Regions from separate parts of the Paenibacillus sp. R14(2021) genome, predicted to be linked through region 3. Evidence: a T-box and tRNA genes for the amino acid it is inferred to sense, from the RefSeq annotation. Region 3 holds a T-box; the other regions hold tRNA genes.
What was found. The T-box of region 3 lies ahead of tyrS (tyrosine--tRNA ligase). A T-box ahead of a tRNA ligase gene usually reads a tRNA of that ligase, here a tRNA-Tyr.
Positions count from the first base shown of each region.

Region 1: it encodes a tRNA-Tyr, which carries the amino acid that the T-box ahead of tyrS (tyrosine--tRNA ligase) is inferred to sense. The anticodon was not compared.
Region 2: it encodes a tRNA-Tyr, which carries the amino acid that the T-box ahead of tyrS (tyrosine--tRNA ligase) is inferred to sense. The anticodon was not compared.

Region 1 is NZ_CP080269.1:2,957,757-2,967,401, forward strand. Features, by position in the region: gene glp (molybdopterin molybdotransferase MoeA) at 1-332, opposite strand, end outside; gene mobB (molybdopterin-guanine dinucleotide biosynthesis protein B) at 470-1,027, shown strand; gene KXU80_RS13750 (response regulator) at 1,177-1,854, opposite strand; gene KXU80_RS13755 (sensor histidine kinase) at 1,877-2,953, opposite strand; gene KXU80_RS13760 (PspA/IM30 family protein) at 3,057-3,743, opposite strand; gene KXU80_RS13765 (PspC domain-containing protein) at 3,747-4,226, opposite strand; gene KXU80_RS13770 (PspA/IM30 family protein) at 4,226-4,921, opposite strand; gene KXU80_RS13775 (LiaF transmembrane domain-containing protein) at 4,972-5,265, opposite strand; tRNA gene KXU80_RS13780 (tRNA-Leu) at 6,438-6,519, opposite strand; tRNA gene KXU80_RS13785 (tRNA-Arg) at 6,528-6,604, opposite strand; tRNA gene KXU80_RS13790 (tRNA-Cys) at 6,621-6,694, opposite strand; tRNA gene KXU80_RS13795 (tRNA-Gly) at 6,706-6,780, opposite strand; tRNA gene KXU80_RS13800 (tRNA-Gln) at 6,787-6,862, opposite strand; tRNA gene KXU80_RS13805 (tRNA-His) at 6,889-6,964, opposite strand; tRNA gene KXU80_RS13810 (tRNA-Trp) at 6,983-7,056, opposite strand; tRNA gene KXU80_RS13815 (tRNA-Tyr) at 7,069-7,153, opposite strand; tRNA gene KXU80_RS13820 (tRNA-Thr) at 7,158-7,233, opposite strand; tRNA gene KXU80_RS13825 (tRNA-Phe) at 7,262-7,337, opposite strand; tRNA gene KXU80_RS13830 (tRNA-Asp) at 7,352-7,428, opposite strand; tRNA gene KXU80_RS13835 (tRNA-Met) at 7,462-7,538, opposite strand; tRNA gene KXU80_RS13840 (tRNA-Val) at 7,555-7,630, opposite strand; tRNA gene KXU80_RS13845 (tRNA-Glu) at 7,710-7,784, opposite strand; tRNA gene KXU80_RS13850 (tRNA-Ser) at 7,790-7,880, opposite strand; tRNA gene KXU80_RS13855 (tRNA-Asn) at 7,886-7,961, opposite strand; rRNA gene KXU80_RS13860 (23S ribosomal RNA) at 8,085-9,645, opposite strand, start outside.
Region 2 is NZ_CP080269.1:4,335,152-4,344,796, forward strand. Features, by position in the region: rRNA gene KXU80_RS20195 (23S ribosomal RNA) at 1-2,756, shown strand, start outside; tRNA gene KXU80_RS20200 (tRNA-Ile) at 2,870-2,946, shown strand; tRNA gene KXU80_RS20205 (tRNA-Ala) at 2,955-3,030, shown strand; tRNA gene KXU80_RS20210 (tRNA-Asn) at 3,047-3,122, shown strand; tRNA gene KXU80_RS20215 (tRNA-Ser) at 3,128-3,218, shown strand; tRNA gene KXU80_RS20220 (tRNA-Glu) at 3,237-3,311, shown strand; tRNA gene KXU80_RS20225 (tRNA-Val) at 3,329-3,404, shown strand; tRNA gene KXU80_RS20230 (tRNA-Met) at 3,421-3,497, shown strand; tRNA gene KXU80_RS20235 (tRNA-Asp) at 3,531-3,607, shown strand; tRNA gene KXU80_RS20240 (tRNA-Phe) at 3,622-3,697, shown strand; tRNA gene KXU80_RS20245 (tRNA-Thr) at 3,726-3,801, shown strand; tRNA gene KXU80_RS20250 (tRNA-Tyr) at 3,806-3,890, shown strand; tRNA gene KXU80_RS20255 (tRNA-Trp) at 3,903-3,976, shown strand; tRNA gene KXU80_RS20260 (tRNA-His) at 4,002-4,077, shown strand; tRNA gene KXU80_RS20265 (tRNA-Gln) at 4,104-4,179, shown strand; tRNA gene KXU80_RS20270 (tRNA-Lys) at 4,187-4,259, shown strand; tRNA gene KXU80_RS20275 (tRNA-Leu) at 4,273-4,358, shown strand; tRNA gene KXU80_RS20280 (tRNA-Leu) at 4,371-4,457, shown strand; tRNA gene KXU80_RS20285 (tRNA-Gly) at 4,461-4,535, shown strand; tRNA gene KXU80_RS20290 (tRNA-Cys) at 4,540-4,610, shown strand; tRNA gene KXU80_RS20295 (tRNA-Pro) at 4,632-4,708, shown strand; tRNA gene KXU80_RS20300 (tRNA-Gly) at 4,722-4,792, shown strand; gene KXU80_RS20305 (M48 family metallopeptidase) at 4,949-5,602, shown strand; gene KXU80_RS20310 (hypothetical protein) at 5,940-6,209, opposite strand; gene KXU80_RS20315 (methyl-accepting chemotaxis protein) at 6,248-8,026, shown strand; gene KXU80_RS20320 (S8 family serine peptidase) at 8,876-9,645, shown strand, end outside.
Region 3 is NZ_CP080269.1:1,753,137-1,762,781, reverse strand. Features, by position in the region: gene acsA (acetate--CoA ligase) at 1-342, shown strand, start outside; gene KXU80_RS08405 (transglycosylase domain-containing protein) at 425-3,535, opposite strand; T-box leader at 3,722-4,003, shown strand; gene tyrS (tyrosine--tRNA ligase) at 4,052-5,305, shown strand; gene KXU80_RS08395 (NfeD family membrane protein) at 5,595-6,128, shown strand; gene KXU80_RS08390 (flotillin lipid rafts scaffold protein FloT) at 6,153-7,709, shown strand; gene rpsD (30S ribosomal protein S4) at 7,758-8,357, opposite strand; gene KXU80_RS08380 (sensor domain-containing diguanylate cyclase) at 8,732-9,645, shown strand, end outside.

The DNA of each region.
Region 1 (9,645 bases), 1.2 Mb from region 3:
ATGCGGACGGCAGTGCCCGGAGCTACGGCCGCCGAGGCAAGCTCGCCGGCGGCGACCGTGTCAATGACGCGCAGCACCGCCGGCGAGCCCGGCGATGCCAGCGCGGTATCCGCGCTGCGGACGGCGAATCCGTCCAGTCCGGCCCGCGCGAAAGGCGGCCAGTCCGTCGTCGCGGCAATCGACTCTGCCAACCGCCTGCCTCCGGCCTCCCGGAGCGGCACCGACTCCATCCGCCCAGGCTTCGCTGCTTCGATTATGAGACGAATCGCATCGTCTACTTTGATAGCCTGCCTGCGAAACCGTGCCTCCCCTTGCAGCTGCCCCACGTTCATGCTTCCTCCGATCCCATCTCACGTTATCGTTCCATTGTACCAGAAACCGGCAATGCCGCGATACCTTCATATGGTATACTAAGCGCATGTCCAGCGGACACGAAACCTCCCAATTCTACTGAAGGAGTACATTTGCCATGCTATCTCATCTACCGGGCCATCAGCCTTCCTCTGACGTGCATCGCCGCAGAAGCCCGTTCGTGCTTCAAATCGTCGGCTACAAGAACAGCGGCAAAACAACCCTGCTCACGAAGCTGACAAAGCACCTGAAGCAAAACGGCTATACAGTCGGTACAATTAAACATGACGCCCATGATTTCGCTATGGATACCCCGGGTACGGATACATGGAAGCACCAAGAGGCCGGAGCCAATATCACCGCAATCTCCTCCGCCTATCGAAGCGCTCTGATCAGCCAAGGTGCAGCCGAGCTCTCCGAGCTGCTTGCGTACATGCTGCATATCGATGTTGTACTTGTCGAAGGCTTTAAGCAGGAAGCTTACCCCAAAATCATCCTCATCCGGTCGCCCGAAGACGCTGCGCTTCTTGCGCTCAGCAATCCGCTACTGGCCGTTCGTTGGCCCGGCGCACTCCTTGTAGATACGGAACCGCGCACAGGAATACGCTTCTTCGATATCGAACAAGATGAAGCCATTGCCAAAGAAATTCTAACCCTCATCCAAACCTCGATATGAAAAGGACCCGAAAAAAGATCACTTCTCGCCAAGTGTCCTTCTTTCGGGTCCCCTTCGGGCTAATGTATGAAGCAAAGCTCTTGTCTAATTCCAACCGCTTATGGCCATTACTTCAAAAGACTCGCTTTGCACCGGCTCTCTCTATCAGGCTACTCCGCCAGCCCGTGCTTATGCGCATAGATAGCAGCCTGCGTCCGGTCATCCACGCCGAGCTTGGCAAAAATATTCGTTACATGGAATTTAACCGTCTTAATGCCGATGAACAGCTCCTCGGCAATTTCCTGATTAGACAAGCCTTTGCCAACGCATTTGAGGACATCCATCTCCCGGTCCGTCAGCTGCTCATGCAGCGGCCGAACGGCTTCAGCCTTGGGCTGGCGGAAACGATTCATCATTTTTGCCGCCACTTGCGATTCTAGCACGGACTGCCCTCTTGCCGCTGCGCGTATCGCATCGGCAATTTCGTTTGCGCGGGACGTTTTGAGCAGGTAGCTAAACGCCCCCGCTTCAATAACCGGATACATTTTGCCGTCGTCGAGATAGCTGGTCAGCACGATCACTTTGCAATCCGGATACAATTCAAGCAGCCGCCGAGTCGTTTCCACCCCGTCCATGCCTTCCATGACCAGATCCATCAGCACCACATCGGGATGGTAAGCCTGCGCCAGACGAATTCCTTCCATGCCATTGCTGGCTTCTCCGACGACCTCGATGCCGTCTTCTGTATGGAGTACGGCCGCAAGGCCGATACGTACCATTTCATGGTCATCCACAAGCAGTACCTTAATCGGTTGTTCGATGCTTTCCATTCGTTCGATCGCTTCCATTCGGTGAAATTCCTCCTCCATCCTATACGGCCGAAGGCACTCGGATATCGATAACGACTCCGTTGCCCGGCGAAGTAATGAGCTTCATCGAGCCCCCGAGCACGTTGACCCGTTCCTCTATGGTGAGTAAGCCGTAGGACGTTTGTTTCTTCTCTTCCAAATTAAACCCGCTTCCGTTATCCTGGATGGTCAGCCGGACGTAAGGACCCGCATGCTGCAGATAGATATTGAGCTGATCCGCTTTGGAGTGGCGCAGCGCATTCGAGAACGCCTCTTGCGCAATTCGAAACAAATGATCCTCTGCTTCCGAATCCAGCTTGATCGTCGCATCCGCTTCCAGCGTGATCGCCATCGGTACCTTCTGTTTCAATTCTTCAATCAGGCTATGAAGCGCCTGACTCAAATTCTTGCCATCCAAATGCACCGGTCTCAAATGCAGCAGCAGCGCGCGCATTTCCGATTGCGCCACGGATGCCATCTCCTCAATGAGCTGTACCTGGCGCTTTGCGCGCTCCCAGTCTTTCTCCAGCGTACGGCTGACAGCCGTTGCCGTCATCGAAATCGCGAACAGCTGCTGACTGACAGCATCATGCAGCTCGCGGGCCAGACGTTCCCGCTCCTCGATCACAGCCGAGAAACGCACCTGCTCCGTCCATACGTCGTCCTCCTCGGACAACGCTTCCGTGTCCGCCCTGCTGCTTCCCTCTGCGGGCAATGTCACGCGTTGACGCTTACGCCGTTGTTGATCCGTCAGCCGCTTAAGTGCGGCACGGAGCTTCATCCCTTGTAAATAACTGTAAACGGCAGCGAGCACAAGCGCAACCGCAATGACCGTCAACCCGATCAGCGCCGCTTTGCTTTGCAGCGCAAACAGCTTAACATAGCCGGTTCCCTGCAGCACCAGTACGATTAATCCAAGAATGACGAATAACCACAGCACCGTTTCCGCAGCATTTCTTCTTTTCTCGGCCTGAATGGGCGGCGGTACCCCGTCATTGCGGTAAACTGGATATTGGCCCCGCTCTGCCACAACCGTCTCCGAACTGTCAGCTTGAGTTTCTAACGGCTCTTGCTTCGGCACGGACGAATGCTCGCTCACGGCCCTCCCCCTTCCTTATGTAAACGCGTAAAAACATGCCAGTGGCCGATGCCGCTTACTCGCATCGACCAAATGGGCATATTGTTCAGCTGTTGGAGTGGACTTATTCGCCTGATGGCGGGTTCAGCTTGCTTTTAAGTGCTTGCAGCTGCTCTTCGACTTTCAATTGCTTTGCCGTATCGACTGTGCTTACTGCGGAAGGAGCGTTATACGTTCCGAACGGTCCTCGAATGACATCCGCTTCTGCTTCCAGCTGCATGATCTTCTCTTCCATACGGCTGAAACCGCGTGAAGCGCTGCCGCTTTCGATGGAATGTACAGATGCTGCCTGTGCCATTTGTTTCTTGGCTTTGGCCATTTGCGCGCGGGCTGCGAGCTCATTGCGCTTGTTGCGGAGCTGGTAGTATTCATCCTTCATCCCATGCAGCTGGTTCATCAGCTCCTCGGCCTGAGTCTTTGCACTCGCATGCAGTTCGGCGTACTCCGCAGTCTTTTGATCGAAGAAGATTTTCTCCTCCAGCAGTTTGCGTGCAAGCTCTTCCTGACCAGCGCGAAGTGCAGTTTCGGCTTTTCCTTCGCGGTCAACGCCGCCTCTTTCCGCTTCGTCCAGGCGCTGTTTCATACGACGCTCATTGGCCATTTGCTTCGCGACCGTCAACTCCGCTGTGTGAATTTCTGCCTCCATATCGCGGAGATATTGATTCAGCATGACAACCGGATCTTCCATTTTGTCCAAGAGCTCATGTACGGAAGCTTTCGTCATATCCTTCATACGTTTGAAAATACTCATCGTTTAAAACTCTCCCTTCTCGTGTTTCGCTAGTTTGGCGCGAAGCTCTTCGATTTCTTTCTTCAATGCGCGTTTCTCCAAGTCTTCCATCATCGCATCAATGTTGGAGGCAGGTTGTGCCTGGGTCTGAGCGGGTGGATGCTGCCAATTGTTCATCGGTCCTGGATTTGTGGAATTCCCGTAGGAGCTTCCATGTCCGTGACCCGGACCGTTTCCACCGTTTCCGTATTGGCCACCTCCATAGGGACCGTTATTCCATCCGCCATTGAATCCACCTGCTCCGGGACCATAACCGCCGTATGGATCCTTCGGCACGACTAAACCTGCCAAGATATAAACGAGAATCAATGCTCCGCTTGTAAAGACAGTCACGACGATAAGAAGAATCCGCAGCAGCGTCGCATCGACGTTCAACATTTCGGCAAGTCCGCCGCATAAGCCGAACAGTTTTTTATCGCGGCGCGACCGATACAGTTTCTTCATTACGATTTCCATCCTTCCTGCTGCAGTTTACGTTTCAGCGACTCCATCTCCCGTTCGATAACGGATTGCATCGTTTGTCCTGCACTGGTCAGAAACTCTTGCCCCGCTTTGCGCAAATCGCGTAAGCTCCGTGCTTCCAGCTCTAGGTCGCTGATCCGGTCTTCCAGCTTGCGGAACATGCCGGAAGGCTGTTGGCCCGGTGAACTGTTATACACACCGCCATTGGCATATCGTTGGTTCAGCCGCTGCTGCAGACGAAGGGACTCCATTCGTGCCGCAAAATACTCCCGTTTATCGTAGACGCTTTGATATTCGCTGCGCAGCTCGCGCAGCTGTTCCTCTAGATCCTTCACGCTCACCGCGGCCTGCTCGTAGAGCTCATGGTATTGATTAGCGCGCTCTTCGCTGGCTGCCTTCTCCATCAGCGCGATGCGGGCGACATGTTCTTCGCCGGCTTTAAGGGCAATGATGGCTTGCTGCTCGCGTTTCTCCTTTAACTGCTCCGCCTGCAGCCACTGTACTTTGAGATGATTGCTGTGACCGAGACACTGTTGATACAGCTTCTCTGCTTGTATAATTTCTTCCCTTGTGGACCACAGAAACTGGTCGATCAGCTTCACTGGGTCTTCCGCTTTCTCCAATCGCTCGTTTAGCGTAGCGACTGTCATATCCCGCACTCTTCGCATAATGCTCATGATTTAAGCCTCCTCCGTTCCAGAACTTCAATGACGATCACTGTTGTATGTTAGACGCGGTTATGACGATTTTTGAAATAAGACACGCCCCAAACGATCAAGCCGATTGCCAGCAGAAGCGTGATAATACCAGCCAGTTTGCCGAGCAGCATAAGTCCGCCCACAACGATCAACACGGCTCCGATTATTTTGCTGTTGTTTTTTACGCCGACAACGCCGAGTCCGATCAGGATGAAGGGCATCAAGAAACCAATGATGCCTCCCAGATTAATGTGCAGGAATTTCAAGACCATAAGTCCTCCGACCAATACCAGTATCGCGCCAAGTGCATTTTTTCCGTTCATTGTTCAGTCACCGCCTTTCTATAAGTTACTGTTATTCGTTTCTTACGTTGCTTGCCTTGCCGTTGTTTCGTTTCTTGCTTATGTCCTTATTGTAGGTTGTTTTGCCATGATTCAAAACGGACCCGCGACGGTTTTTAGCCCTAGACCTCAGGCGGGGAGCTAGCAGACCCTAAGACCGAACACATGCATAAAAAGCATTTGCTGCACGACTCAAACGTCATTTGCACCTATTTAATTCAGGTTGTACCTGCTTGCTCCTTTATGAGCTACGACTGCAGTTCAGCCCTCTCAACACACATCTAGCCTCTACTTGCCTATACCTATCCGTGTTTCCTATCGTACCTTTCACTGCTCTTCGACACATCTCTAGTTGACAAAGTCTGCAGAACCACTGACCTGCAGACAAAATAAGCTTTAGTAATTTTTTAATTTCTCCGCCTATTTAGACGAAGAAATAAATTCATCCTCTTTTGAACGTGTTTTATTCGTTTAGAGCAGCATGAAAAGCCTCGATTAAACGTCGTTGCATTGTCGGCTCAACTGCTGTCAATTCCGCTTCTATTGCTTGTACACGTTCCATACTCAATGTTACTTGCGGTGTTGTTATCTAATGATGATTCAAAAATTCAAGCCTATTGGCGGTTGGCGGATGCGTATAATGCAATCTTGATCCTTTGAGGAGCCCTACGCGTTTTGATTCTTTCCTTCTCAAGGAGGGACAACGCACTCACCGTTGTTTTAACCGCTCTAAAGAAATTCCTCCATGCTGATTTAAAACAAATCGATGTAAGGCGAACTCAAATGCCTGGCGGCCATACCATTTGTATCGTTCAACCCAATGATAGCTTCCGTTCCGCTCAATGTTGCGCTCGAGTAGTCAGCCAAATACATCTCTTTTTGCGATTCATAGTAAACATATGTATATATAAATATGAAAGCACCTTCGGAATCATGGACAAAGTCATCATGAACACGGTTGCCAAATCATAAACTGCTTATTCTTCGGAACATCCGTGTCGCAGAGCGGACACGTTTCAACAATCTCATCTTGAATGGCTGCTGACTGATTCAACACCATCTACACCCCACCCTTTTACAAAATTGAAATATAAGACTAGAACGCAAAAACGCTGTATGTACATAATGTACATACAGCGCTGAAATTTTTAAATTGGTGCCGGCGAGAGGACTCGAACCTCCACGGTTTCCCTCACGATTTTGAGTCGCGCGCGTCTGCCATTCCGCCACGCCGGCATATTTAATGGCGTGCCCTAAGAGATTCGAACTCCTGACCTTTTGATTCGTAGTCAAATGCTCTATCCAGCTGAGCTAAGGGCACATGTTGTATAAATTTGTGGAGGCGCCACCCAGACTCGAACTGGGGGTAAAGCTTTTGCAGAGCTCTGCCTTACCACTTGGCTATGGCGCCAGATAAAAAATTGGAGCGGAAGACGGGAATCGAACCCGCGACCCTCGCCTTGGCAAGGCGATGCTCTACCGCTGAGCCACTTCCGCATAAAATGGCTGGGGATCTAGGATTCGAACCTAGGGAATGACGGAGTCAAAGTCCGTTGCCTTACCGCTTGGCTAATCCCCAACATAAAGCTTTTGGTTTAGTTAAAATGGGGCGACCGATGGGAATTGAACCCACGAATGCCGGATCCACAAACCGGTGCGTTAACCACTTCGCCACGATCGCCATACAACAATATTTAATTGGCAGGGGCAGCAGGAATTGAACCCACACTAACGGTTTTGGAGACCGCTGTTCTACCCTTAAACTATGCCCCTAGGTAAGAAAAGTGGTGGAGGATGATGGATTCGAACCACCGAACTCAGAGAGAGCAGATTTACAGTCTGCCGTGTTTAGCCACTTCACTAATCCTCCATGATGGTGCCGGCGAGAGGATTCGAACCCCCGACCTACTGATTACAAGTCAGTTGCTCTACCAACTGAGCTACACCGGCAAGTTATTCAATTATTGCTTGTCAAGAATGGTGGCTCGGGACGGAATCGAACCGCCGACACGAGGATTTTCAGTCCTCTGCTCTACCGACTGAGCTACCGAGCCGTACTTGGTTATAATGGCGGAGCCGACGGGATTCGAACCCGCGGTCTCCTGCGTGACAGGCAGGCATGTTAGGCCTCTACACCACGGCTCCACATTATAATTCTCGGTATACACCGAAGGTAATTGGTTGCGGGGGCAGGATTTGAACCTGCGGCCTTCGGGTTATGAGCCCGACGAGCTACCGAGCTGCTCCACCCCGCGTCATTGTAAATCATTATGGTGGAGGCTGACGGGATCGAACCGCCGACCCTCTGCTTGTAAGGCAGATGCTCTCCCAGCTGAGCTAAGCCTCCATGTTTGAGCAACAAGTAATACTATAACCTATTTCTTATGCTCAATGCAACTGTTTTCTTGAAGGAATTTCAGAGAAAATGGTGACCCGTAGGGGACTCGAACCCCTGTTACCTCCGTGAAAGGGAGGTGTCTTAACCACTTGACCAACGGGCCAGATCTGGCGGAGAGCGAGGGATTCGAACCCTCGAGACGCGGTTAGCGCCTACACGATTTCCAATCGTGCTCCTTCGACCACTCGGACAGCTCTCCAGAAATGGCTCCCCGAACAGGACTCGAACCTGTGACAACTCGATTAACAGTCGAGTGCTCTACCAACTGAGCTATCAGGGAACGGTAATACATTCGGGCAACTTTCACCCTGAAAACTGGATACGAACCTTTGCGAAGGTCATTACTTAGCTGAGCGAAGATGTTAGGGTTGGTTTCCGAAGTGAACCCCTTAACAGGGTTCAATAGGATAAGCCCTCGACCGATTAGTATTCGTCAGCTGCATGCATTGCTGCACTTCCACCTCGAACCTATCAACCTGGTCGTCTACCAGGGGTCTTACGAATTGGGAAATCTCATCTTGAGGGGGGCTTCACGCTTAGATGCTTTCAGCGCTTATCCCGTCCGCACTTGGCTACCCAGCGGTGCTCCTGGCGGAACAACTGGTACACCAGCGGTGCGTCCATCCCGGTCCTCTCGTACTAAGGACAGCTCCTCTCAAATTTCCTACGCCCACGACAGATAGGGACCGAACTGTCTCACGACGTTCTGAACCCAGCTCGCGTACCGCTTTAATGGGCGAACAGCCCAACCCTTGGGACCTACTTCAGCCCCAGGATGCGATGAGCCGACATCGAGGTGCCAAACCTCCCCGTCGATGTGGACTCTTGGGGGAGATAAGCCTGTTATCCCCAGGGTAGCTTTTATCCGTTGAGCGATGGCCCTTCCATTCGGTACCACCGGATCACTAAGCCCGACTTTCGTCCCTGCTCGACTTGTAGGTCTCGCAGTCAAGCTCCCTTATGCCTTTGCACGCTGCGAATGATTTCCAACCATTCTGAGGGAACCTTTGGGCGCCTCCGTTACATTTTAGGAGGCGACCGCCCCAGTCAAACTGCCCACCTGACACGGTCCCTGTACCGGATTACGGTACCAGGTTAGAACTCCGATACGATCAGGGTGGTATCCCAACGTTGCCTCCACCGAAGCTGGCGCTCCGGCTTCTTAGGCTCCCACCTATCCTGTACAGATCGTACCAAAGTCCAATATCAAGCTGCAGTAAAGCTCCATGGGGTCTTTCCGTCTTGTCGCGGGTAACCTGCATCTTCACAGGTATTAAAATTTCACCGGATCTCTCGTTGAGACAGCGCCCAAGTCGTTACGCCATTCGTGCGGGTCAGAATTTACCTGACAAGGAATTTCGCTACCTTAGGACCGTTATAGTTACGGCCGCCGTTTACTGGGGCTTCGGTTCATAGCTTCGCCTTGCGGCTAACCACTCCCCTTAACCTTCCAGCACCGGGCAGGCGTCAGCCCGTATACTTCGCCTTACGGCTTCGCACAGACCTGTGTTTTTGCTAAACAGTCGCTTGGGCCTTTTCACTGCGGCCCCCTCGGGCTATTCACCCTACCGAGGCACCCCTTCTCCCGAAGTTACGGGGTCATTTTGCCGAGTTCCTTAACGAGAGTTCTTCCGAGCGCCTTAGCATACTCTGCTCGACTACCTGTGTCGGTTTGCGGTACGGGCACCTTCACCTGGCTAGAGGCTTTTCTTGGCAGCCTGAACTCATGACCTTCGCTACTGCAATTTTCGCTCCCCATCACAGCCCAGCCTTATCGATGTGCGGATTTGCCTACACATCAGCCTCACTGCTTGGACGGGCATCCATCAGCCCGCGTCACTATCCTTCTGCGTCACCCCATTGCTCGTAACGGCTTACGGTGGTACAGGAATATCAACCTGTTGTCCTTCGACTACGCCTTTCGGCCTCGCCTTAGGTCCCGACTTACCCTGAGCGGACGAGCC
Region 2 (9,645 bases), 2.6 Mb from region 3:
ACATGGAGGCACACCAGGGGAACTGAAACATCTAAGTACCCTGAGGAAGAGAAAACAATAGTGATTCCGTCAGTAGCGGCGAGCGAACGCGGATTAGCCCAAACCAAGGAGCTTGCTCCTTGGGGTTGTAGGACGTCTCACATGGAGTTACAAAGGTGTTGGCTAGACGAAGAGGTCTGGAAAGGCCCGCTATAAGAGGTAAAAGCCCTGTAGTCCAAAGTCAGCACTCTCCGAGACGGATCCTGAGTACCGCGAGACACGTGAAACCTCGTGGGAATCCGGCAGGACCATCTGCCAAGGCTAAATACTCCCTAGCGACCGATAGCGAAGCAGTACCGTGAGGGAAAGGTGAAAAGCACCGCGGAAGCGGAGTGAAACAGAACCTGAAACCGTGCGCTTACAAGAAGTCAGAGCCCTCTATATGGGTGATGGCGTGCCTTTTGTAGAATGAACCGGCGAGTTACGTTCCCATGCAAGGTTAAGGTGAAGAGCCGGAGCCGCAGCGAAAGCGAGTCTGAATAGGGCGAATGAGTATGTGGACGTAGACCCGAAACCGTGTGATCTACCCCTGTCCAGGGTGAAGGTGCGGTAACACGCACTGGAGGCCCGAACCCACGCATGTTGAAAAATGCGGGGATGAGGTGGGGGTAGCGGAGAAATTCCAATCGAACTCGGAGATAGCTGGTTCTCCCCGAAATAGCTTTAGGGCTAGCCTCGGAATTTAGAGTCGTGGAGGTAGAGCACTGATTGGGTGCGGGGCCCGCCAAGGGTTACCAAGTCCAGTCAAACTCCGAATGCCATGTACTTATATCCGGGAGTCAGACAGTGAGTGCTAAGATCCATTGTCAAGAGGGAAACAGCCCAGACCATCAGCTAAGGTCCCCAAGTGTGTGTTAAGTGGGAAAGGATGTGGAGTTGCAAAGACAACCAGGATGTTGGCTTAGAAGCAGCCACCATTTAAAGAGTGCGTAATAGCTCACTGGTCGAGTGACTCTGCGCCGAAAATGTAACGGGGCTAAACACACCACCGAAGCTATGGCTTGCAACTTATGTTGCAGGGGTAGGGGAGCGTTGAATGTACGTTGAAGTCAGACCGTAAGGACTGGTGGAGCGCATTCAAGTGAGAATGCCGGTATGAGTAACGAAAAGACAAGTGAGAATCTTGTCCGCCGTAAGACTAAGGTTTCCTGAGGAAGGCTCGTCCGCTCAGGGTAAGTCGGGACCTAAGGCGAGGCCGAAAGGCGTAGTCGAAGGACAACAGGTTGATATTCCTGTACCACCGTAAGCCGTTACGAGCAATGGGGTGACGCAGAAGGATAGTGACGCGGGCTGATGGATGCCCGTCCAAGCAGTGAGGCTGATGTGTAGGCAAATCCGCACATCGATAAGGCTGGGCTGTGATGGGGAGCGAAAATTGCAGTAGCGAAGGTCATGAGTTCAGGCTGCCAAGAAAAGCCTCTAGCCAGGTGAAGGTGCCCGTACCGCAAACCGACACAGGTAGTCGAGCAGAGTATGCTAAGGCGCTCGGAAGAACTCTCGTTAAGGAACTCGGCAAAATGACCCCGTAACTTCGGGAGAAGGGGTGCCTCGGTAGGGTGAATAGCCCGAGGGGGCCGCAGTGAAAAGGCCCAAGCGACTGTTTAGCAAAAACACAGGTCTGTGCGAAGCCGTAAGGCGAAGTATACGGGCTGACGCCTGCCCGGTGCTGGAAGGTTAAGGGGAGTGGTTAGCCGCAAGGCGAAGCTATGAACCGAAGCCCCAGTAAACGGCGGCCGTAACTATAACGGTCCTAAGGTAGCGAAATTCCTTGTCAGGTAAATTCTGACCCGCACGAATGGCGTAACGACTTGGGCGCTGTCTCAACGAGAGATCCGGTGAAATTTTAATACCTGTGAAGATGCAGGTTACCCGCGACAAGACGGAAAGACCCCATGGAGCTTTACTGCAGCTTGATATTGGACTTTGGTACGATCTGTACAGGATAGGTGGGAGCCTAAGAAGCCGGAGCGCCAGCTTCGGTGGAGGCAACGTTGGGATACCACCCTGATCGTATCGGAGTTCTAACCTGGTACCGTAATCCGGTACAGGGACCGTGTCAGGTGGGCAGTTTGACTGGGGCGGTCGCCTCCTAAAATGTAACGGAGGCGCCCAAAGGTTCCCTCAGAATGGTTGGAAATCATTCGCAGCGTGCAAAGGCATAAGGGAGCTTGACTGCGAGACCTACAAGTCGAGCAGGGACGAAAGTCGGGCTTAGTGATCCGGTGGTACCGAATGGAAGGGCCATCGCTCAACGGATAAAAGCTACCCTGGGGATAACAGGCTTATCTCCCCCAAGAGTCCACATCGACGGGGAGGTTTGGCACCTCGATGTCGGCTCATCGCATCCTGGGGCTGAAGTAGGTCCCAAGGGTTGGGCTGTTCGCCCATTAAAGCGGTACGCGAGCTGGGTTCAGAACGTCGTGAGACAGTTCGGTCCCTATCTGTCGTGGGCGTAGGAAATTTGAGAGGAGCTGTCCTTAGTACGAGAGGACCGGGATGGACGCACCGCTGGTGTACCAGTTGTTCCGCCAGGAGCACCGCTGGGTAGCCAAGTGCGGACGGGATAAGCGCTGAAAGCATCTAAGCGTGAAGCCCCCCTCAAGATGAGATTTCCCAATTCGTAAGACCCCTGGTAGACGACCAGGTTGATAGGTTCGAGGTGGAAGTGCAGTAATGCATGTAGCTGACGAATACTAATCGGTCGAGGGCTTATCCTAACGTCTTTCACAGAGACAACCAGCTAATTGTTTTGCATGAAATCATATTCAGTTTTTAGGGTGTCATCTTTACATAGATTGAAGGTACACCCACCTCGTAGTGGGTTTTTTATTGGCCTTTAGCTCAGCTGGTTAGAGCGCACCCCTGATAAGGGTGAGGTCGGTGGTTCGAGTCCACTAAGGCCAACCATTCCCTTTGGGGCCATAGCTCAGCTGGGAGAGCGCCTGCCTTGCAAGCAGGAGGTCAGCGGTTCGATCCCGCTTGGCTCCACCAAGATTGTTCAACCTATTCCCTGATAGCTCAGTTGGTAGAGCACTCGACTGTTAATCGAGTTGTCACAGGTTCGAGTCCTGTTCGGGGAGCCATTTCTGGAGAGCTGTCCGAGTGGTCGAAGGAGCACGATTGGAAATCGTGTATACGTTAACCGCGTATCGAGGGTTCGAATCCCTCGCTCTCCGCCAGAACTTTTATCGTGATCAGGCCCGTTGGTCAAGTGGTTAAGACACCTCCCTTTCACGGAGGTAACAGGGGTTCGAGTCCCCTACGGGTCACCATCTTCATCTTTCTTTCTGGAGGCTTAGCTCAGCTGGGAGAGCATCTGCCTTACAAGCAGAGGGTCGGCGGTTCGATCCCGTCAGCCTCCACCATAAATGTTTACAATGACGCGGGGTGGAGCAGCCCGGTAGCTCGTCGGGCTCATAACCCGAAGGCCGCAGGTTCAAATCCTGCCCCCGCAACCAATTACCTTCGGTGTGAGCCGAGAATTATAATGTGGAGCCGTGGTGTAGTGGCCCAACATGCCTGCCTGTCACGCAGGAGACCGCGGGTTCGAATCCCGTCGGCTCCGCCATTATAACCAAGTACGGCTCGGTAGCTCAGTCGGTAGAGCAGAGGACTGAAAATCCTCGTGTCGGCGGTTCGATTCCGTCCCGAGCCACCATTTTAGACAAGCAATAATGGAATAACTTGCCGGTGTAGCTCAGTTGGTAGAGCAACTGACTTGTAATCAGTAGGTCGGGGGTTCGAATCCTCTCGCCGGCACCATCATGGAGGATTAGTGAAGTGGCTAAACACGGCAGACTGTAAATCTGCTCTCTCTGAGTTCGGTGGTTCGAATCCATCATCCTCCACCACTTTTCTTACCTAGGGGCATAGTTTAAGGGTAGAACAGCGGTCTCCAAAACCGTTAGTGTGGGTTCAATTCCTGCTGCCCCTGCCAATTGAATGTTGTTAGTTGTTATATGGCGATCGTGGCGAAGTGGTTAACGCACCGGTTTGTGGATCCGGCATTCGTGGGTTCAATTCCCATCGGTCGCCCCATATTAACTAAACCAAAAGCTTTATGTTGGGGATTAGCCAAGCGGTAAGGCAACGGACTTTGACTCCGTCATTCCCTAGGTTCGAATCCTAGATCCCCAGCCATTTATTTGAGCCATTAGCTCAGTTGGTAGAGCACCTGACTTTTAATCAGGGTGTCGTAGGTTCGAGTCCTACATGGCTCACTTTTCTTGTTATGCGGTTGTGGTGGAATTGGCAGACACGCTATCTTGAGGGGGTAGTGCCCACCAGGCGTATGGGTTCGAGTCCCATCAACCGCACCATCAATCACATATGCGGTCATGGCGGAATTGGCAGACGCGCTAGATTCAGGTTCTAGTGTCAGCAATGACGTGGAGGTTCGAGTCCTCTTGACCGCACCATCTGCGGAAGTGGCTCAGCGGTAGAGCATCGCCTTGCCAAGGCGAGGGTCGCGGGTTCGATTCCCGTCTTCCGCTCCATCATGGCGCCATAGCCAAGTGGTAAGGCAAAGCTCTGCAAAAGCTTCACCCCCAGTTCGAATCTGGGTGGCGCCTTGAATGTTTTGTTTTCGATCGCGGGATGTAGCTCAGCTTGGTAGAGCACCTGGTTTGGGACCAGGGGGTCGCATGTTCAAATCGTGTCATCCCGACCATATCCTTATTATTGCGGGTGTAGTTCAATGGCAGAACTTCAGCTTCCCAAGCTGATGGTGTGGGTTCGATTCCCATCACCCGCTTTCCTATTTAACAGAAGCCTTTTATCCATCCGGATGAAAGGCTTCTTGTTGTTTACGGTTGCTGCGTACCGCCAGGTAGACGCCTGATAAACAGAGCGTTAGAATTGAAGAATCCCGCAATAGCTTTATTAATACGCAAAAGAAAAGATGGAGATTATGGAGATTCAACTTGAGCAGCGAACCATTGACGTTCATGTCGCATACGGCGCTGGGAAGAAGCTTTCCATCCATATCGAGCCTAACGGGTTCATTACGGTGAAGGCCCCCAACGGTACAAGCGACGAGCAGATCTTGCGCGCAGTAAGACAGCACGGACAGGCCATTACGGCACAACTGGATCGGCTTGAGAAAGCCCGTGAGGCGCTGCAGATGAAGGATTATCAAGAGGAGGGCAAGTTCCTCCACCTGGGGCAATATTGCCTTTTGAGTGATTTAATTAATACAACGGCACGGAATGAAGAAGAACTTAGACAGCGTTTGAAAAAGTTTTATTTTGCAAGCTGCAAGAAGGTTGTTTTGGAACGTATTCTAATATATCAAAAGCAGCTGAAAGTAACGCCTAAATCGATTGAAATTGTCGAGTCCAGCACGAAGTGGGGAAGCTGCAGCTCGAAGAAGCAGCTAACGTTTAACTACCGGCTAGCCATGGCCCCGATCGAGGTCATCGATTACGTCATTATTCATGAGCTATGCCATCTTGCGCATATGAATCACGATCGGTCATTCTGGAGATTGGTAGGGAGTATTATGCCGGACTATAAAGAGAAGGAAGCGTATCTGGCGCGATACGGACAGGCCATGACGCTTTAAGGTTTGCCCCGGCCTGTCTGTTTTCATCGGCTATTCGTTCAGAATGAGGTCGATTCTGTTTGCAATGAGCGTTGACGTTTGCCCCGTTGTGTTCTGACCCGCAGAAGAAGGCTCTGGCTTCATTTATAATCGTTTCGTTTATTTTCGAAGGCGTTCTGACCCAGTGAACAGCTCCCGTTAAATTCCCCTTCAACACATCCAGCTTTTCATTGTCCACACAGCCACTCCATGGATCGTACCCGATTGTTTCAGCTTGTCCACCTGCATGTCGTAAGCATTCTTGTTGATCGGGAATCCGCGGCTGTCGGCAGACGCATCGGCAACCGACTGCGCTACATCAATGCTGCTTGAACTCCCCCTTTTCCCGCAATTGCTGTTCCACATCCATAAAATCTTTCCACGTCCAGCTGCTGTCGTTAATCGGTACACCAGTCTTGGCGATTGCCGCGGTATCTCCGAGCTTGTCTAGATCAACGAGCAACCCGCGATGCGCATGGGCCTCCATAGGCAATATATCTAATTCGATCAAATCGGACCTTTGCCCACTAGAAGAAATATTTAACATCTCCGTTACATAAAAATGATAGGCATTTAATACCCAAGTCATAAACTTCTAGTTAAACAGACCTATTGGAGGATGTCATTATGTGGCGAAATGTCGTATATTTGTCGATGAAATGGAAGCTGATTTTAAGTTTCGCTGCCATTGCTCTTCTCTTTGCGGGAACGGCTCTTTACCAAGGCAATAAAACGAAGCTGGTAGAAGTATCGATGGAAACGCAAAAAGCGGAGATGGAGAACCGTATCACGGTGGCTAAAATCACGCAGCTGCTGCAAGAAATGAACGGTTTGGAAACCAACTTGGCCAAATCAAGCGATTTGGAAGCCGTTGATCCTTTTGCAGAGAAGAAAAAACAGCTGTTTGCCGAAATGGCATTGATTACGTTTGCGGCCGATACGGATTCCTATCAAAAATTGCAAGGCTTGCAAAGTCAGGGTAAGGCGTATACGGCCTACTTTGACGGTCTGGTGGATACGATGAACGATGTAGATCTGGATCCCATGGCTGCTCTGGATAAAATCGACGAGCTGCATACGAAGGCTATTGCGTTGAACCAAACGATGCTGAAGGACAATGAACAATTATATACGGCCGCTGCCGACAATGCCGAGCAGGCGCAGAGCCATTCTTTTGCATTGCTGAACCAGACGATGTCGATTTCCGTGTACGCGGCGGTATTCGTATTTATATTCACGATTGTGGTCGCGTTCCTGCTTATCCGTTCCTTCTTGCTCCCTGTGAACAAGCTGCAATCGGCGCTGCGGAAGATCGCCGATGGAGACCTGAGGCATCAGATCAACTCTTCTTCTAACGACGAGTTAGGCCGCCTGAGCCATCATTTCGATCACATGGTGAACAGAGTGCGGGACATGCTTCAGCAAACGCTTGCCGTCGCATCTTCGCTTTCCGCTTACTCGCGCTCATTTCAACAATCCTCTTCGATTACCGCCAATTCGAACCAAGATATCGTAAAGACCATACAGGAAATTTCCGTAGGCGCAGAGCAGCAGGCTGGGCAAACGGAACAAAGCGCCGGACTGATTCAGGAGCTGAACCAGGAAATCCATGCGATCACGGCATATACCGAAGCTATGCTGACGACAAGTAATGAGGCCAATCAGAATACCCGCAAAGGAGCTGCGGCTGTTACCGAATTGAAGAGAGCCTCCGAGTTCTCCCGCGATTCGATTGGCAAGGTGTATGAGGCTTTAAGCAGACTGACCGAGTTATCGAACCAAATCTCGAAAATCACGAATTCCATTACGGAAGTATCGAATCAAACGAATGTTCTCGCTTTGAACGCGGCTATCGAGGCGGCTCGGGCGGGGACCTATGGGAAAGGCTTTGCGGTGATTTCCGACGAAGTTAGGAAGCTGTCGGAGCAAACAAAGGAGTCATCCGTACATATTGGTATCATGATCGGCGAATTACATTCCGGCATGGAAACGTTCCAAACTCATATGCTGGAAACGAAAGCAAGCTTGGAGGAACAGGATCATAAAGTATCGGAAACGCTGTTCTCCTTCACTGTAATCGATCAATCGATTCAGGAAATCAGCAGGCAGATCGGGCAAATTCATCACAAGGCAGATACGACCCAGGCTAGAAATGCGACGCTCGCCGAAGCCGTTCAAAACGTAGCATCCATTGCGGAAGAAACAGCGGCGGCAGTTCAGGAAGTGAATGCTTCCAGTCTGCATCAGGACGGTGCGATTCGCGATATTGCCCGCCAAGCGGTCGACATCAATGAATTATCGCAAAGGCTGTACCAGGAAATAAGCGCGTTCAAAATCGAAGATGAAACCATAAAAGCAATTGCCGAAAGCCCAGAGAGGGCAGGGGAAACCGAAAAAGTAGCGTAGCGAATAGGAAGTAAGTCCGGCTCCACCATGAAAACCACATCCGCTCGAGGATGTGGTTTTTGCGTTCTCTGCCTTAGTATCGTCCGTATACAAAATAACGAGCCAGCTGGCTGTGCGGATCAGAGATAGCCTATATAGGCAGGGGAGTTGTACGGCAAACGGCTCACCGCTAATGGTCAGCTGCGTAAATCTAGTGCTCGCTCTGATATATCTATTTCGGATTTTGGTGTCAGAGATACGCAAGAATCACATGTTAAATAGAGCCCAATAGAGTCTGTGCTTCACTAAGTGAATGAATACGATAAAAAGATAGGAAAAAGGGGATGAGACGGCCATACCGTGCTCGCCGCAGAGGGATGCATAAACACAATTCTGAAGGAGCTGATGCTGAATAAGAGACTTCGATAACAAGGTATATGGCTATTTTCTAGAGGGCTAAAAACTGGTTAAATAGGGGAATGAAAAATCTATACGTAATACAATATAACACGAAATTTTATAATTGCTATACTATTTTCACGAAAGTTTAAAATAATATATTTATTGACTCGAAATATTAAGAGATTATATAATCTTCTCATAATTTGGATAGCCGTGTCATAAATAGTGACATGGGTTCGAGTTCTTGCGACAAGCTCCGCTTCGAGCTAGAGATGCGTTATTTTATCAACTGGTAAGTAGGTATTTAGGCAGTAGACTTATTAACTAGTTGGAAGATATAGATAGAGAGGTGGTACAGCACGGCGGGAACAGAATGAAATAGCTTCGCAATCATGTAATTCTATTAAGTGGTAAATAGGTATTCATTCACGGTCCTATTTAACTAATTCGGTGAAGAGGTGACAAGGCTTGACTAGAAAAAGTAAGAAAATGGCTTCTGCTCTTTTTTCTATGCTGCTTGCATTTGGAGTGGTAACACCTGCTTTAGCCATGGAATCTCAGTCAAACGATCCCATAAGAAAAAGCCAATGGACCGAGCCGCATGCGGCTGTTGATCCTACAATTCACAACAGCTCGAATACGCAAGCCGCGGAGCAAGCTTCTGCCGCGCTTCCTCCGTTCGCAAGCCCGTTGTCCGAAACACCAGTGTATGCTCCAGACCGTGTCATCGTGAAATATCGGACGGACTCGGCTTCCGCATTTACCGAGTCGCTCTCCACGCAAATTATTGGCGCCAGCTCGCTGTCCGTTCCGCATGCGGAGCTGCTGAAGCTCGCGGCCGGCACCGATGTACATAGCGTCATTCAAGAGCTGCTGAAGGATCCGAACGTGCTCTATGCGGAACCTGATTACAAGGTGTCCTCTGCGCTGAATCCGCAGACGTTCCGTCCGGCGGAAGAAGCGGCCGGAGCGGCTGCAGATGCCCCGGTCGGTTCCTCCGCAGGCGCCGCGGCTGCGGTCGGTTCGCCGATAATACCGAACGATCCGCTGTTCCACGAGCAATGGGCTCTGAATAACACTGGTCAAGTGCTTAATGATGGTGCAGTGCCCGGCGGTACGCCTGATATCGATATGGACCTGCCGGAAGCCTGGGAAATCACCCAGGGCAGCAAGGACGTCACCATAGCGGTCATCGGCAACGGTGCCAAAATCGACGTTCCCGATCTGGCTGGTCAAAT
Region 3 (9,645 bases):
ATCAATACAGCAGGGGAGCGCGTAGGTCCTTTCGAAGTCGAGAGCAAGCTGGTCGAGCATCCGGCTGTCGCCGAAGCGGGCGTCATCGGCAAGCCAGACCCGATGCGCGGTGAAATCATCAAAGCGTTTGTAGCGCTCCGTGAAGGCTATACGCCGTCGGAAGAGCTGAAGACCGATATTGCGAAGTTTGTAAAAGAAGGCCTCTCCGCGCATGCTGCGCCGCGAGAAATCGAATTTAAAGATAAGCTGCCGAAGACGCGCAGCGGCAAGATTATGCGCCGCGTGCTGAAGGCATGGGAACTGAACTTGCCGACAGGCGATTTGTCGACAATCGAAGACTAGCGCAAGCGGCAAGCGGCAAGCGGCAAGCAAAGAACCGTCCGGTATCCATCATTGCGATGGGCCGGACGGTTCTTTGCCGTGCTTATTGAATGCTGACTGGCTCGGAAGCTGCCGATTCACCGGTATCGTTGACCGCGGTAACTTGGAAGTAGCCGCTGGTCAGCGGGGATACGTACTCAAACCGCGCTTCGTTCGTTGACCCGATTTTTTTGAACTTCCCGTTGCTTGTCGTACTGTAATAAACGTTATATTGCGTGACTTGTTCGGAGGTTGCATTATCCGACCAAGTCAGTTTAATTCCGATTTCTGTTCCCGACACGGAGATATTCATCGGTGCGGAGGGGGCGGCAAGGCCTGTATCCGTTCCCTGCGGTGCTCCCGTATCCGGCAGCGTCGTAATGTCGTCTGCGTCGCTGCCTTTCCCCGGCTTGGTATCCGGCAATTGCTGCGTATAGCTGCCGCTCGAGGAAACGATTATACTCGGCGCTGATTCTTTGCCGGCGACGTCTACGGCTGTGACATAGTAGCTGTAAATTCCAGCTCCGGCATAGTTGATAAACTTGGTCTCTTGTCCTGTCATAACCGGGCTGCCAGCGTTCGTGAACGGCCCGTCATTAACGGCGCGGTATAACCGGTACCCGACGACATCCTTCTGCGGTGCAGCCGAGAAGGAAATTCGATAGGCGCTGGCGGAGGATACCGCTTCAATCCTAACGTTTGCCGGTGCAGACGGGGCGCTGCCGTCGTCGACTCGCGGATCGACGATCGAAGGCGCATCCCGATCCGCATCCTCCGGCAAATACACGCTCATTGGCTTGCGGCTGTCTTGCGGAAGCTTGGCCTGTGCGGCTTCGATTTCCTGCATAAGCTCATCCAGCGGTTTCTCCCGTTTAACAACGGTCTGCTCCTTGACCATATCTGAAGGCGTTGTCGGCTGCGGAATATAGTTTACGCCGTTATAGGAAATGACGGCCATTTTGACCAGTGCGTCGTCAGAATCCTTCGGCAGGAATTTACGGTTGAACCAATCCGTTACCAGCTTGCCCTCGCTGCGGGTAAGACTTGTTGGCAGCTTGCCGCTCACACTGGATACGGTTGATTTTACGATACCTGATGGCATCGTAAAATGTTTGGTCTTGAATAACTCCGGCCGCTCGGCTGTAACCTCGTTCATGATTTGAGACCAGACGATCCGGGCGCGGTTTCTTCCTTCCTTGGAGAGGGAGTAAATCTGTTTCTCGTAACCAACCCATACGCCAAGCGTAATGTCCGGCGAGAAGCCCATGAACCAGACATCGCCGTAGCTTTGCGTGGAACCTGTTTTGCCGACGACTGGAACTTTGCCGTAATTCTTGAACAGCGACATAATGCTGTGACCGGATCCACGCGGATCCGAAATGACGGTGCGCAGCATATCCGTCATCAGGAATGCGGTTTGCTCCGAGAACGCGCGAAGCGGCTTGGCTTCGTGCTCGTAGACGACATTTCCGTCGGCATCGGTAATTTTGCTGATCATATAGGCGTCGTTGAATACGCCGTTATTTGCAATTGCGCCGTATGCGTTCGTGAGCTCTTCGACGGAAACGCCGATGCTGAGGCCCCCGATTACGCCGGTTTGCGCATATTCGTCTTCCGGCTTGATGGACGTAATGCCGAGCTTGCGGGCGAATTTCCATGCTTCCGGAATCGTGACCTTCTGATTGAAGATTTTGAGTGCCGGAATGTTCAGAGAACGATTGAGCGCGTCGCGGGCTGTTACCAGACCGTAGAACTTCTTCGTAACGTTCATCGGAATATGGAAGCCCTTCTGACCATCTTTCATGACAATTGGCGAATCATCGATGACGCTTGCCGGTTGAATGAGTCCTTTGTCGATGGCCGGCAAATACGCGGCGATCGGCTTCATCGTGGACCCGGGCTGACGCGTCATCTGCGTGGCGTGGTTGAGCTGCTCCGTATAGAAATCGCGGCCTTCCAGCATGCCTAGAATAGCGCCTGTCTTATGATCCAACATGATGGCTCCGGTCTGCTCCATCCCTTTCTCTTTGCTGTCCGAATCGAAGTTGTTAGGATCGGCGCCGACTTTATGCATGGAATTGTATACCTTTTTATCAATGGTCGTGTAAATATGATAGCCGCCCCGCAGCAGATGCTCGCGCGCATCTTCAAGCAGCGGTGCATTCTCTTTCTTCCTTACGTCTTCTTGGCTTAGATTTGGATCCTTCTGCATGAGCAGAATTTCTGCCGCTTGCCGCTCTGATTCAAGCATGAGGAAGGGGAATGTCGAGTATGCCTTCTCGGTTGGCTTTGCAAGTGAATTCTTAATATCGAAGCTCATGGCTTCGTTATACTGCTCGGGGCTGATACGGGCTGTCTGCAGCATGCGCATAAGCACGATATGCTGCCGGTCGACGGCCAGCTTGAAGCCGGACGGATTAAACTTGCCTTTGCTGGTAAATGCGGTATACGCAGATGGGCGCTGAGGCAAGCCGGCCAGATAGGCGGATTGCGCAATATTGAGCTGGCTCAAATCCGTAATGTTGAAAATCCCTTTGGCTGCGGCTTTAATGCCATACAGGTTGTAACCGCTGTTGCCTGTCCCGAACTGTACTTTATTAAGGTAGGCTGTCAGAATCTCGTCCTTCGTCATGAAGCGCTCGAGACGCAGCGAGAGGAAGATTTCCTTAGCTTTACGGCTGTCCGTCTTGTCCAGCGTGAGAAATACTTGACGGGCCAGCTGCTGGGTAAGCGTGCTTCCGCCGGTTTGCGTATCTTCGTTCAGCAGCTTCTGCTTGACGGCACGCGCAAGACCGTTGAAATCGACGCCGATATGTTTATAGAAATTATTGTCCTCCGTCGCGAGAACGGCATTGACGACCTGTTGCGGAATGTCGTTCCGCTTGATCAATCGGCGGTCTTCTTCGGTCCGCAGCTGACCGACTGGCGTTTGTCCATCATTAAAGTAGACAAAGCCCGTAATCGCATTCTCGTTGATCTTGGCTTCGATCTCTGTGCGCGGGCGAATAGGATCGTCTTTGACGAAGGATGCCACGTAGCCAGCAACGGCTGCTCCGGCAAACAATCCGATCAATATCCCGAAAATAAATAGCCATTTGAACGTTACGAGCGTCACGATACCAAAAGTCCGCCATTTGCTGTATCCTTTTGTTTTCTGTTGACGGTCTTGATCCATACGATGATTAGCCTCCTCCGAATTAACAGAGTTATTATAGCATAAATCACCAGAGAATTTGGAGTAGGTGACCGACGAATATACCCAACCATCTCCATAATCTCCTAATTCTCCAATCTTGGTTCCTGTGCCCGTTGACTACAAACCGTCTCTTGTGTTATAAGTGGTAACAAGAAAAGTGAATATGTGAACGCATTGACAGGCTTCAGTAGAGCTGCGGAGGGGCGATTTCAGAGAGCCGGTGGTGGTGCAAACCGGTACGTGCCGCAATTCGAATTACCGCCTTGAGCTGATCGGACGAACCGCGCTTCCTCTGTAACGGGAAAGCACGCAAGTAGTCTGTTTCCGGATGATATCCGTTATCTAATGAAGTGAGAGCCGTATTGGCGGTCATGCTGTGTACATCGTGCGCAGCGCCGGCGGCTCTAACGAGGGTGGTACCGCGAGCAAATCCTTCTCGTCCCTTGAGGACGAGAGGGATTTTTTTATTTTCCGGACAGGAGTGGTGCCAGTATGGTGAAATGGGAGCAGTTAAGTGCCGCGCAGCAGCGGGAAGTTGAACGCCAAATGGAAGTCATCCGCCGCGGCGTCGTTGAAATCGTGCCTGAAGAAGAACTGAAAGCAAAGGTTGTTCAATCCGTGGCTGCAGGCAAGCCGCTAAAAGTAAAGCTGGGGCTTGATCCTTCGGCACCGGACATTCATGTTGGACATACGGTCGTCCTTCATAAGCTGAGACAATTCCAGCAGCTCGGACATGAGGTGCAGCTCATTATCGGTGATTTTACGGGCCGGATCGGCGATCCGACAGGGAAATCGGAGACGCGCAGACAGCTGACCGAGGAAGACGTGAAACGCAATGCGGAGACGTACAAGAAGCAAATTTACAAACTGCTCGATCCGGCGAAGACGACGGTTTATTACAATTCCGAATGGCTTAGCCCGCTCAACTTCGCGGATGTGGTAGCACTCTCTGCCAAAGTCACGGTTGCGCGTATGCTGGAGCGGGATGATTTTACGAAGCGGTATCAGACGGGACAGCCGATCAGCATCCATGAATTCTTCTACCCGCTGATGCAGGGCTATGATTCCGTAGCGCTGGAGAGCGACGTAGAGCTTGGCGGAACAGACCAGAAGTTCAATCTGCTCATGGGCCGCACGCTGCAGAAGGAGTACGGCAAATCCGCACAAGCCGCAATCATGACACCGCTCATCGAAGGCTTGGACGGCGTCAGCAAAATGAGCAAGAGCCTCGGCAATTATATCGGCATCGACGAAGAAGCGAACCAAATTTACGGCAAATCGATGTCCATTCCAGACGGGCTGATGTTCAAATACTACGAGCTTGCGACGGATCTCGGTGACGACGAGCTGCTGGCGCTGCGGACCGGAATCGAAGACGGAAGTCTGCATCCGCGCGATGTGAAGATGGAGCTTGCCCGCACGTTCGTTCGCATGTACCACGGCGAAGAGGCCGCGGCGGCTGCAGAGCAGCATTTTATTACCGTGTTCCAGAAGCGTGCGCTGCCAGGCGACATCCAGGAGGTCGTTCTGTCTCCGGCGGATTTGGACGGCGGGTCAATCGGCATTCTGAGGCTTCTTACGACGCTCGCTCTTCAGGCATCCAGCAGCGAAGCGAAACGCAGCGTCGAGCAGGGGGCCGTTCGCATCAACGAAGAGAAGGTAGAAGATTGGACGGCCGAGATTGCACCCGCGGACGGCGACATTATTCAAGTCGGCAAACGTAAATTCGCGAGAATCGTGCTCCGTTAACAATAGCCGCCGAGAAGCTTGCTGTGCGCACCGCTGCGCCGGCAGGCTTCTTTCTGTTGGCGGTGAAACCGGTCGTCCGATTATGCCGCATGGTACCGCGTTTATGAGCTTACACCAAATAAGGTGTTGTCTCGTAAGTCATCGCAGATGATTTGCGTTCGGAATGAATCGTCGATACGGCAGGTTCAGTTACGATTTTCGCTAGCGAAACTTTAGTGCAGGAGCGGCGTAATAAATACCGGATGCGCTTCAAATTATTGGAATTTGATACAGGAGAGGAGGGAGGGTTCTGGAAGGCGTATTTTTAGGCTGTCTGATCGGTGGAATTTTATTTGCGGTCGTAAGTGTTGTTTTGGGGGATTGGCTCAGCTTGGCGCTGGATGGAATGCTGGATTTCCTGTCACTGGATGGTCATCCCATCCTGCAGCCGATGGCAATCGTAGGCGGTATTACCGTCTTCGGCGGAGCAGGGCTGCTGTTGGAACATCATACCTCGCTTGGGAACGCAATCGTTATCTTGCTTGCGATTCTGTGCGGCTGCATGGCGGCGGCCGGCATCTACATCCTCTATGTTAGGCCGATGGAGAGAAGCGAGAATTCGACGGGTTACTCTATGCAGGAGTTGAACGGCGCAATCGGCGAAGTTACTGTCCCCATCCCTGCTGCAGGCTTCGGCGAAGTATCCGTTAAAGTCTTAGCCGGTCTCACCTATCACATTGCGGCAAGCTTTGATGGCGTCTTGATTCCATTGGGCACCCGTGTTGTCGTAGTTCGAATCGACGCACATACGCTCCTCGTATCCAAGCTGGAGCTCGAATTGTAAAAACGAGAGGAGAACGTGTACATGATGCCAGATTATCTTGTTATTCCTGCTGCGGTTGTCGGCGTATTGGTCGTGCTTGGCTTGGCCTTCTGGGCTAGATATCGGACGGTGGGACCGGACAAAGCGATGATCGTCACGGGCTCGTTCCTGGGAAGCCGGAACATCACGTCCGACGATTCCGGACGCAAGAACAAAATCGTCCGAGGCGGAGGTGCTTTCATACTTCCGATATTTCAGAAAGCGGACTTTCTGTCGCTGTTATCGCATAAGCTGGATGTCTCAACGCCCGAAGTGTACACGGAACAAGGTGTTCCTGTCATTTGCGATGGCGTTGCCATCATTAAAATCGGCGGTGCGGTTGAAGACGTAGCAACGGCTGCAGAGCAGTTCCTCGGCAAACCGACGGAATCGCTGAAGATGGAAGCGCAAGAGGTACTAGAAGGTCATCTGCGCGCTATATTAGGTTCCATGACCGTGGAGGAAGTGTACCGCAACAGGGATAAATTCGCACAGGAAGTGCAGGGCGTCGCGGCGCGGGATCTGAAGAAAATGGGCTTGCAGATCGTGTCGTTCACGATCAAGGACCTGCGCGACAAGCATGGATATCTCGACGCGCTCGGCAAGCCGAGAATCGCAGCCGTCAAGCGGGACGCAGACATTGCCGAGGCGGAAGCCGTACGGGATTCCCGGATTCAGAAGGCTAGAGCCGAAGAGGAAGGGCAGAAGGCCGAACTGCTCCGGGATACGAACCTCGCTGAAGCTTCGAAGGATAAGGAACTGAAGGTCGCTTCCTTCAAGAAGGAACAGGATTCGGCGAAAGCAGAAGCGGACCAAGCGTACGCAATTCAGGAGGCCCGCGCGAAGCAAAGGGTGGTTGAAGAGCAGATGCAGGTCGAACTCGTCCGCAAGGAGCGGGAGATCGACCTCGAGGGCAGAGAAATTCTGCGACGCGAGAAGCAGTATGACGCGGAAGTAAAGAAGAAAGCGGATGCGGACCGCTATGCGGTCGAGCAGGCGGCGGAAGCGGATAAAGCAAAGCGGATGCGTGAAGCCGACGCCGCACAGTACCAGATCGAAGCGGAAGCGAAAGCAAATGCAGAGCAGAAACGGCTGGACGGCTTGGCAATCGCGGATGCCGAACGCGCCAAAGGAACGGCGGAGGCCGATGTCATCCGACTGCGCGGTCTTGCAGAGGCCGAGGCAAAAGAAAAGCTTGCCCGCGCGTTCGAGTTGTTCGGCGAAGCGGCGGTTCTCGACATCATCGTGAAGATGCTTCCCGAGCTTGCCGGCAAAGTGGCAGCGCCGATTGGAGCAATAGATAAACTGACGGTCGTGGATACCGGCCATGGCGAAGGGGCGGCACGCCTCAGCAATTATGTCACGTCGCTTATGGCGACGGCTCCAGAGATGCTGAAGAGCGTTTCCGGCATTGACCTGAACGCTTTCGTAAGAGGACTTACTTCAAAATCAACAGCTGCATCGGCAATTGAAGGAGCGATTGGCGCGTCTGAAGCGGCTGCCGCAGCGTCTGCATCGGCGGCTGACATGACGAAGCGTCTGCTGACTGATACGCAATCCTAGTAGAACGCAAAAAGAGATGCAAAGCATATGCTTTGCACCTCTTGCTTATTAACGGCTGTAGAACTCGACGATTTGTTTTTCGTCGATCTCTTGCGGAAGCTCAGCGCGCTCAGGAAGACGAAGGAACTTACCTTCAAGCGATGCGTCGTTGAATTCCAGGTAGTTTGGAAGGAAGTTGCGGCCTTCCAAAGCTTCTTTGATCGATTTTTGTGTACGGCTGCGCTCGCGCAGGCCGATTACATCACCGATGGAAACCGTGTACGAAGCGATGTCGACTTTTTTGCCGTTCACAGTAACGTGACCGTGCGAAACCAGTTGACGTGCGCCTGCACGGGAGTTAGCGAAACCAAGACGGTATACCAAGTTGTCCAGACGGCTCTCAAGAAGGGCCATGAAGTTTTCACCGGCGATACCTTTTTGTTTCGATGCTTTATCAAACAGGTTGCGGAATTGTTTTTCGTTCATTCCGTACATATGACGAAGCTTTTGTTTTTCTTGCAATTGAATACCGTAACCACTCATTTTTTTGCGTTGGCCCGGGCCGTGTTGACCAGGAGGGAAAGCGCGTTTCAATTCTTTGCCTGTTCCGCTAAGGGAGATGCCGAGGCGACGGCTCAATTTAAACTTAGGACCTGTATATCTTGACATGTGTCGTAAAACTCCTTCTTCAAATGGGATGTTTGAAAATGGGTGTTTCGCCGAGTGCTGTCTCCGCTTCATTGCCAAGCAACGAAAGCCTAACCGGAATGTTCAGCCGCAGTCCGTTAGCGACAGTCTCTTGAGGGTGACACAAAACCGCTCCCATGTATTCAACTATAAATATTATATAAATTCAACGGGTAATGTCAAGTGAAATAGCGATAAGATCGAGGTCTCGAATTCTCTTGATATAAAATGATACTAAAGTCCTATTTATTTCTATTGGAGTTAGTGCAATAAATCTAGATTTCAAGTATAGTAGAGTGACAGATTCAGGCTTTCGACAAAGAATACAACTGCGAAGAAAGGCGGTGCTGCGTAGGATGAAAAGAACGGACTCCGATTTGACGAACCTCGCCGGCCAAATCGTTGGCAACTCCCATGAAACGCAGCAGCCCGTCAATTGGTTAAAGCATAAGGAGCTTCCGGTGGCCGACGAAGCGGTGGAAGCCTTATTGAAGGCGTCTTTTCAAGAATGGTACCTGGGGGCCGCGAAGATTTCGTCCCCGCTGCTATGTCATAGAATCATGCTTCTAAACTCGGATGGCACGGTATTGTCGGAATATACGCATGAAGGCGATCTTCCCGGCAAACAGGAGATAAGCGTTCCGATTAAAACAAGATGGAATGATCAAACGAATCTTGCGCTGCTCGGCTTGGTGTTCGACGGCAGCGAATGCCGAGCACTCTATGCCCTGCTTCAGGCAGCCGCTCAAGCGCTGGCCGGGATCTTCTATTACAAATTCGATTTGAGCGCTGTAAGCCAAATCATGAAACAGCAGCAAATCAGTGATAAAGAAGCGCAGGGCAGAGATATTTTGTTCCAAGTGGCGAAGCGTCTCCATGATCAGAACGATGTTCATTCCGTTCTCAACGTCCTCTTAGACGATGTGGAGAAATTATATCCGCATGCCGATGTTAATTTGTATTTATCCCAGGATTTCGTAAATGGAGATGCCAGGGTCAAACCGCTGCAGCTCCGTCATTCCACGGATGATCGCAACGCGCAAGCCTTTCTGTCGGGAAGGCCCGTTGTAAATGCAGATGAAGCTGGAATAACGAAGCTGTCGATTCCGATGAGCGGTAAACAAGCGGTATATGGCGTGCTCAGCATGACGATCAACAACGAGCATTGGGAGGATTCCGAGCTGCGGTCGCTCGGGATGCTGTCAGATACGGCAGGCTCCGCCTTCGAGAATGCGAAGCTGTTCGAGCAGTCCAATTTGCTGATTACCGA